DNA from 4 places in the Burkholderia sp. 10_S31 genome. Region 4 is predicted to be linked to each of the others. Evidence: predicted binding sites of a transcription regulator. Region 4 holds the regulator's gene; each other region holds the start of a gene.
The links. Region 4 encodes HrcA, which represses chaperone genes, less so after heat shock. Its sites were predicted from a motif close to TTAGCACTCNNNNNNNNNGAGTGCTAA; they were not measured.

Region 1 (2,186 bases), 120 kb from region 4:
TGCATCGCTACCGGCTGTGGCTGGACACCGAGGACGGCTTTCCGCTGAAGGTCGTCAGCTTCGCAGACGGCGACGGCGACCCGCTCGAAACGGTGACACTCGACGACGTCGAGATCGACGTCGCGTTTCCCGCTCGCTTTTTCGCGCCCTGATCCCTGATCCCGACACGTGCCGGAGGCTGCATGGCGGAATACCGGTTTTCGACGACGTGGCGCGTGGACGCGCCGCTCGCGGCGGTCTGGGATGCAATCTACCAGGTCGACCGCTGGCCCGACTGGTGGAAGGGCGCGGTACGGACCGTCGAGATCGAGTGCGGCGACGTGCGCGGCGTCGGCGCGCTGCAGCGATACACGTGGAAAGGTGCGTTGCCGTACCAGCTGACCTTCGACATGCGCGTGCTGCGCGTCGAGCGGCCGCATGTGCTCGAAGGCCGCGCGAGCGGCGCGATCGAAGGCGATGGCCGCTGGTCGTTCGCGGGCGACGGCACGCGTACCGTCGTGCGCTACGACTGGCACATCCGTACGCGCGAGCGCTGGATGAACTGGCTGGAGCCGGTTGCGCGCCCGCTGTTCATCTGGAACCACGACGTCGTGATGCGCGAAGGCGCGAAAGGGCTCGCGCGGCTGCTCGGCGCGACGGTCGAGACCGACGGCCGGACGTTCCAGCCGGTCGCGGGCTGTCCCGACACGTGACGGTCCGGTGCCGGAAATGTGGCCCCGTCGGCGCCCGGGCAGTTTTTTTCATGCGATGCCGGACGACCGCGGGAACTCAGTGCTTACCCCGTGTCAAATCGGTGCGATGGCAGGGATATCCCGCATCGTGCTCGCTTCCGGAGCGCGGGATTGATGTCTACTTGATTGTTTCAAAAGGATTTTTTCAGTTTTGTCCCCGTTTTTTCGCCGTCTCGCCCCGGGCGAAAAAACCTCCGGCTCCCCTTCTTGAATTTGTCAAAACCCGTCCATATAATTAGCACTCGCTGCACGAGAGTGCTAACAATTCTCTGCCGGGCGATCCGCCGGGCAGATTCCCTAAGCGTTCTTCAATCTCATTCAAGAGAGGAGTGAATATGAACCTTCGTCCTTTGCACGATCGCGTGATCGTCAAGCGCCTGGATCAAGAAACCAAGACCGCCTCGGGCATCGTGATCCCCGAAGCTGCAGCTGAAAAGCCGGATCAAGGCGAGATCCTCGCGGTCGGCCCGGGCAAGCGTGACGACAAGGGCGCGCCGATCGCGCTCGACGTGAAGGTCGGCGATCGCGTGCTGTTCGGCAAGTACGCTGGTCAGACCGTGAAGGTCGACGGCCAGGAACTGCTGGTCATGCGCGAAGAAGACATCATGGCCGTGGTCAACGCGAAGTAAGCGTCCACTGACGGTACATATTCCCAAGAATTCAAGGAGTTAGAAGATGGCAGCTAAAGACGTCGTATTCGGCGATTCCGCCCGTTCGAAGATGGTCGAAGGCGTGAACATTCTCGCCAACGCAGTCAAGGTCACGCTGGGTCCGAAGGGCCGTAACGTCGTGCTCGAGCGCAGCTTCGGCGGCCCGACGGTCACCAAGGACGGTGTGTCGGTCGCGAAGGAAATCGAACTGAAGGACAAGCTCCAGAACATGGGCGCGCAAATGGTCAAGGAAGTGGCTTCCAAGACCAGCGACAACGCCGGCGACGGCACGACGACGGCAACCGTCCTCGCGCAATCGATCGTCCGCGAAGGCATGAAGTACGTCGCATCGGGCATGAACCCGATGGACCTGAAGCGCGGCATCGACAAGGCAGTCGCAGCGGCTGTCGAAGAGCTGAAGAAGATCAGCAAGCCGTGCACGACGAACAAGGAAATCGCACAGGTCGGCTCGATCTCGGCGAACAGCGACACGTCGATCGGCGATCGCATCGCTGAAGCGATGGACAAGGTCGGCAAGGAAGGCGTGATCACCGTCGAAGACGGCAAGTCGCTCGCCGACGAACTCGACGTCGTCGAAGGCATGCAGTTCGACCGCGGCTACCTGTCGCCGTACTTCATCAACAACCCGGACAAGCAAGTCGCCGTCCTCGACAACCCGTTCGTGCTGCTGCACGACAAGAAGGTGTCGAACATCCGTGATCTGCTGCCGGTGCTCGAGCAAGTCGCGAAGGCTGGCCGTCCGCTGCTGATCATCGCTGAAGACGTCGAAGGCGAAGCGCTCGCA
Region 2 (2,186 bases), 2.6 Mb from region 4:
CTGGAATGCGGTCGACAGCGAGAAATTGTCCGAGATCGTCGGGTGCGTCAGAAGCCGGACGCCGCCGCCGGCCTCAATGAACGGGCGAACCTGCCCCGCGCTCTTGATGAAGCGGAACATTGGCGTCACCCCGAATTCGCCGATACTGCTATGGACGTTGCCGCCCGTGTGCCAGTAGCCGACGTGCCCCTCCACCACGAACGCGAAGTGCCAGCCGCCGATTTCCCACCAGTTCCAGCCCGGATCCCACACCACGCCGAGATCACCCTTGTCGATCCCGTGGCGGTCGGAAAACCCGCCGCCCGCCTGGATCCCCCACCGGTCCGCGAACGCGGCCCCCGATCCGCCCAGCAGCGACGCCGCGAGCAACGCATGCAGCGCAAGCCGGCTACGGGTCCGGCGATTCTTCTTATTGTTCATCTGACACTCCAACTTTGTGGGTTGAATGGAGCCCAGCCGCAACGGCTGGGCCCGAGCGAACTGAATGGTATGGTAAAGGACTTTTCGGATCGGCATCACGAAGCGAAATTGTTTGCTTCCAAAACTACAAAAATCGAAATCGTCTACTGATTACCATCAGAAACAACGGCTTACGGAACTTCCTCCGACCAACCCGGTCGCAAATTAGACTATCGACTCGAGTAGTTCGATAGAAAACCGGGAACTTGGATGCCCACGTGCCCTCTAAGGAATTAGCACTCGGATTGTGGGAGTGCTAAGATGACCCCCGGAATCTCATCCGAGACCAAGGGTTTGTCCCTGATTCCAAAGGAGTTTTTTAGTGAGCCACGCCCTGACCCTTCCGAACACCCTGAGCCCGACGCCGGCCAAGGCCGAATCGGCAGGCTCGCTGGCGCTCGCAACTCAATCGATGTTGCCGGGCCAGCTTGGCAACATCGATGCGTACATCCAGGCCGTCAACCGGATCCCGCTGTTGAGCGCCGAAGAGGAACGCCAGTACGCGACCGAATTCCGCGAAGACAACAACCTCGACTCGGCACGCCGCCTCGTGCTGTCGCACCTGCGGCTCGTCGTGTCGATCGCGCGCAACTATCTCGGCTACGGCCTGCCGCACGGCGACCTGATCCAGGAAGGCAACATCGGCCTGATGAAGGCGGTGAAGCGTTTCGACCCGGCGCAGAACGTGCGCCTGGTGTCGTACGCGATCCACTGGATCAAGGCCGAGATCCACGAGTACATCCTGCGCAACTGGCGGATGGTGAAGGTCGCGACGACGAAGGCGCAGCGCAAGCTGTTCTTCAACCTGCGCAGCCACAAGAAGAGCATGCAGGCGATGACGCCCGAGGAAATCGACGGCCTCGCGCAGGAGCTCAACGTCAAGCGCGAAGACGTGACCGAAATGGAAACGCGCCTGTCGGGCGGCGACATCGCGCTCGAAGGGCAAGTGGAAGACGGCGAGGAGTCGTACGCACCGATCGCCTACCTGGCCGACTCGCACAACGAACCGACCGCCGTGCTCGCCGCGCGTCAGCGCGACATGCTGCAGACGGACGGCATCGCGCAGGCGCTCGAGGCGCTCGACGCGCGCAGCCGCCGGATCATCGAGGCGCGCTGGCTGAACGTCGACGACGACGGCTCGGGCGGCTCGACGCTGCACGATCTCGCGGCCGAATTCGGCGTGTCGGCGGAACGCATCCGCCAGATCGAAGCGAGCGCCATGAAGAAGATGCGCACTGCGCTGGCCGAATACGCATAAATCCCGGCAATTCAGAGCGCTTCATCCAAAACCGCTGCCTACTGGCAGCGGTTTTTTTTCGCCCATCCTTTCTCCCGTTTTTTTCGTATTAATCGACCTTATTGATCGGATATCGGGCGGTTTCGGGCCCCTTCCGCATAACCTTGATCTACCTCAAGTTTCAACCCTCGGTTCGCGACGGTCTGCCGCAGCGCAGCACTCGGCATCGGAATGCCGGCATTTTAAAATTGGCATGTCGGCTTAAAAGGATTAAAACAGCTTAAGTGCCGTCATAAATCCGACGTAAAGTCGCCCCAAAACCATGTAAATCGATTCAGGATAATCGCCTTGATCTCGATCAATAAAGAGCCTGCGCCGCCTCCCCCGCAGGCCGCCGGCACGCCCGGCTGGCGCGCGCGCATCGGCACGTGGGCACGCGGGCCAACCCTCGCCCGCGACATCACGCTGGTACTGATCGTCAAGCTGGTTC
Region 3 (2,186 bases), on a different contig from region 4:
GTCCGTCGGCTCGATGGCGTTGAAGGTGGTCCAGTCGCGCTACGTCTATCAGGTTGAACTCATCGAGCTCGTGCTGCTGCATCGAACGATGGCGAAGGCGGCCAAGCATGCTTGACCTAGTCGGCACGGCGAGCCGTGCGCAACCGCGCAGCTGGCGTGCTCATCCGGCACGCCGCGCGGCCAGCGGCATCGCCCGCCGCGAGGCAATCCGCAACCCGAGGACGCCGCCGACGAGCAGCGCCACGGCGACCAGCAGCAGCGCGAGATCGTACGAATGCGTCACGTCCTTGATGTGTCCCATCACCGGCGGCAGCGCCAGCCCCGCGATGTTCGCGACCGCGTTGATCAGCGCGATCGACGCGGCGGCCGTGAGGCCCGACACGTATTCGGTCGTCACGGCCCAGAACACCGGCGTCGCGGCCCAGTTGAACCCGACCGCGAACACGAGCAATGCGTATGCAACGGGCAGCGCGGGCGTATAGATCGCACCGGTCAGCAACGCGCCGGCCAGCAGCATCGGCACGCCGAGATGCAGCGCGCGTTCGCCGCCGAGGTCCGAATGCCGGCCATTCAGATACATCGCGATGCACGCGATCAGGAACGGCAGTGCGGACAGGCTGCCGACCGCGAAGCTCGATTGCCCCGACAGGCTCTTCACCAGCAGCGGCAGAAACAGCGTGAGGCCTATCGTGCCGAAGGCCTGCAACAGCCCCGCCTCGTTCCCCATCCATAGCGCATTCGCGCAAATGCTTTTCCGAATCCGTTATTGGATCGCGTCGCCGCGCGTTTTTATACTCGTCAGCACTCTCTGATGAAGCGTGCCAGCCAATTTCGACGCAACAGAACAGGACGGAAAGATGAGCCTACGCCCCTTGCACGACCGGGTCATCGTGAAGCGACTCGACCAGGAAACCACCACCGCCTCGGGCATCGTGATCCCCGACAGCGCCGCTGAAAAACCCGACCAGGGCGAAGTGATCGCCGTCGGCCCCGGCCGCAAGGACGCGGACGGCCAGCGCATCGTGCCCGACCTGCGGGTCGGCGAACGCGTGTTGTTCGGCAAGTATGCAGGCCAGGCCGTCAAGGTGGACGGCAACGAATTCCTCGTGCTGCGTGAGGAAGACATCGTCGCGGTCGTCAATCAATAACGGAGTGCAATCATGGCAGCGAAGGAAATCATTTTCAGCGACGTCGCGCGTGCGAAGCTGACCGAAGGCGTCAACATTCTCGCGAACGCGGTGAAGGTCACGCTCGGGCCGAAGGGCCGCAACGTCGTGCTCGAACGCAGCTTCGGCGCGCCCGTCGTCACGAAGGACGGCGTGTCGGTCGCGAAGGAAATCGAACTCGCGGACAAGCTGCAGAACGTCGGCGCGCAGCTCGTGAAGGAAGTCGCATCGCGCACCAGCGACGCCGCCGGCGACGGCACGACGACAGCCACCGTGCTCGCTCAGGCGATCGTGCGCGAAGGCCAGAAATACGTCGCGGCCGGGCTCAATCCGCTCGACCTGAAGCGCGGGATCGACAAGGCCGTCGCGTCGGCCGTCGACGCGCTGAAGAAGATCAGCAAGCCGACCACCACCAGCAAGGAAATCGCACAGGTCGCGACGATCTCGGCGAACGGCGAAGAGTCGATCGGCCAGCGCATCGCCGAGGCGATCGACCGCGTCGGCAAGGAAGGCGTGATCACCGTCGAGGACGGTAAGTCGCTCGCCGACGAGCTCGACGTCGTCGAAGGGCTGCAGTTCGATCGCGGCTACCTGTCGCCGTATTTCATCAACAACGCGGACAAGCAGATCGCCGAGATTGAGAACCCGTACATCCTGCTGCACGACAAGAAGATCTCGAACATCCGCGACCTGCTGCCGGTGCTCGAACAGGTCGCGAAGTCGGGCCGGCCGCTCCTGATCATCGCGGAGGACGTCGAAGGCGAAGCACTTGCGACGCTGGTCGTGAACAACATTCGCGGCATCCTGAAGACGGTCGCGGTGAAGGCGCCGGGCTTCGGCGATCGCCGCAAGGCGCTGCTCGAGGACATCGCGATCCTGACCGGCGGGCAGGTCGTCGCCGAGGAAACAGGCCTCACGCTCGAGAAGGCAACGCTCGCCGAACTCGGCCAGGCGAAGCGCATCGAGGTCGGCAAGGAAAACACGACTGTGATCGACGGCGCGGGCGACGCGAAGAACATC
Region 4 (2,186 bases):
AGCCGCTGCGGTTCACGACGACGTCGTTGAACGCGATCGCGTGGTAGATCGGTTCGCCGTCGCGCATGATCCGGGCCTCGAGCAGCGCGCGCTCCTCGCGCTCGAACTTGCCCGACAGGATCACCGGGACGAGCGCCTGCATGTCGGCCGCCGCGATATCGGTGATGAAGCCTAGCCGCCCGTGGTTGATCCCGATCAGCGGTGTCTTGTACGGCGCGAGCTGGCGGCCGATGCCGAGCATCGTGCCGTCGCCGCCGAGCACGACCGCCACGTCCGCGCGCGCCCCGATTTCCGCCGGGGTGAGCGCCGGATAGCCGGCGATGCCGATCTCGCGCGCGGTGTCGGCTTCGAACACGACCTCGAAGCCGAGCTTCGCGATGCAGCCAGCCAGCGTGGCGAGCGGCTCGGCGATGCCGGGCGTGTTGCTCCGGCCGACGAGCGCGACAGTATTGAACTGATTACCGGTTTTCATGCCGGCATTACACCATAGCTCGTTGACGAAAAGAACCGGCTGTGCACACACGGGGCCGGATCGGTCAGCCCGCGCGACTGTGGCCGCGGCCACTCGCCGTGCTCGCGCGGTTGCGCTAAAATTTTCTACCATGCTAGATCCTCGCGCACGAACCCTCCTGAAAACCCTGATCGAACGGTATATCGCCGACGGTCAGCCGGTCGGCTCGCGCACGTTGTCCCGTTACTCCGGCCTCGAGCTGAGCCCGGCAACGATCCGCAACGTGATGTCCGACCTGGAGGAACTCGGCCTCGTGTCGAGCCCGCACACGTCGGCCGGCCGCGTGCCGACGCCGCGCGGCTATCGCCTGTTCGTCGACACGATGCTGACGGTCGAGGCGCCGATCGACGCCGAGGCCGTCGCGCGCCAGGTGCAGAACACGCTGCAGGCCGGCGAGCCGCAGCAGCGGGTCGTGGCGGCCGCGGCGAGCGTGCTGTCGAACCTGTCGCAGTTCGCGGGCGTCGTGCTGACGCCGCGCCGCAGCCACGTGTTCAAGCAGATCGAGTTCATGCGCCTGTCGGACAAGCGCATCCTGCTGATCATCGTCACGCCCGAGGGCGACGTGCAGAACCGGATGCTCGCGACGCCGCGCGACTATTCGCCGTCGCAGCTCACCGAGGCGTCCAACTACATCAACGCGCATTTCGCCGGGCTGTCGTTCGACGAGGTGCGCCGCCGCCTGCGCGACGAGATCGACCAGCTGCGCGGCGACATGACCACGCTGATGCATGCCGCCGTGACGGCCAGCACCGAGGTGCCCGATACCGAGGACACCGTGCTCATTTCCGGCGAGCGCAACCTGCTCGAAGTGGCGGACCTGTCGTCCGACATGGCACGGCTGCGCAAGCTGTTCGACGTGTTCGACCAAAAGACGGGCCTCCTGCAACTGCTCGACGTGTCGAGCCACGCCCAGGGCGTGCAGATCTTCATTGGCGGTGAATCGACGCTCGTGCCGATCGAGGAAATGAGCGTCGTTACCGCACCGTACGAGGTGAATGGCCAGATCGTCGGCACGCTTGGCGTGATCGGCCCGACCCGCATGGCGTACAACCGCGTGATTCCGATCGTCGACATCACCGCGCGCCTGTTGTCGCTCACGCTGAGCCAGCAGTAACCTGACCGACACCGCCCCGCCATCGTGCCGCGGCGCGGCGTGTGCCGCCAGTCGGCCGAACGGCCAGCCGACCCGAGCGAGGCGGCCCGCTATAATTGAGGGCCGTCCGACTGCGTGCCCCGAGCACGTTCCTGCCCATGCGTTTCGATCTTGAGCCGCCTTCGAGCGTCGCGGCTGCCCATCGCATCGGCGTGCTGCTGATCAATCTCGGCACGCCGGACGCCCCGACGCCGCGCGCGGTGCGGCGCTATCTGACCGAATTCCTGTCGGACCCCCGCGTCGTCGAAATCCCGCAGGCCGTCTGGCAGGTGCTGCTGCGCACGCTGATCCTGCCGCTGCGCGGCCGCGCGTCCGCGAAGAAATACGCGGCCGTCTGGATGCCCGAGGGCTCGCCGCTGCGCGTGTACACCGAGCGCCAGACCGAAGGCGTGCGCCACCTGCTCGCCTCGAACGGCTATCAGGTGATGGTCGACTACGCAATGCGCTATGGCAGTCCGAATATTGCGCACGCGCTCGCGCAGTTCAAGCGCGCCGGCGTCGAGCGCGTGCTGCTGATGCCGA

Region 1: AC1Z3W_RS22555 (co-chaperone GroES) is a predicted target of HrcA. The motif match lies at 967-993, and genes of this name have one in related genera.
Region 2: rpoH (RNA polymerase sigma factor RpoH) is a predicted target of HrcA. The motif match lies at 693-719, and genes of this name have one in related genera.
Region 3: AC1Z3W_RS03595 (co-chaperone GroES) is a predicted target of HrcA. The motif match lies at 799-825, and genes of this name have one in related genera.

The regions. Positions count from the first base shown of each region.
Region 1 covers NZ_JBXOWK010000003.1:554,748-556,933, forward strand. Annotated here, with positions in the region: gene AC1Z3W_RS22545 (LolA family protein) at 1-152, shown strand, start outside; gene AC1Z3W_RS22550 (SRPBCC family protein) at 183-692, shown strand; gene AC1Z3W_RS22555 (co-chaperone GroES) at 1,067-1,360, shown strand; gene groL (chaperonin GroEL) at 1,407-2,186, shown strand, end outside.
Region 2 covers NZ_JBXOWK010000003.1:3,077,968-3,080,153, forward strand. Annotated here, with positions in the region: gene AC1Z3W_RS34510 (acyloxyacyl hydrolase) at 1-420, opposite strand, end outside; gene rpoH (RNA polymerase sigma factor RpoH) at 782-1,717, shown strand; gene cydP (cytochrome oxidase putative small subunit CydP) at 2,045-2,186, shown strand, end outside.
Region 3 covers NZ_JBXOWK010000001.1:780,399-782,584, reverse strand. Annotated here, with positions in the region: gene AC1Z3W_RS03605 (hypothetical protein) at 1-115, shown strand, start outside; partial or broken gene AC1Z3W_RS03600 (MFS transporter) at 161-712, opposite strand; gene AC1Z3W_RS03595 (co-chaperone GroES) at 858-1,148, shown strand; gene groL (chaperonin GroEL) at 1,161-2,186, shown strand, end outside.
Region 4 covers NZ_JBXOWK010000003.1:432,775-434,960, forward strand. Annotated here, with positions in the region: gene AC1Z3W_RS21990 (NAD kinase) at 1-472, opposite strand, end outside; gene hrcA (heat-inducible transcriptional repressor HrcA) at 603-1,625, shown strand; gene hemH (ferrochelatase) at 1,763-2,186, shown strand, end outside.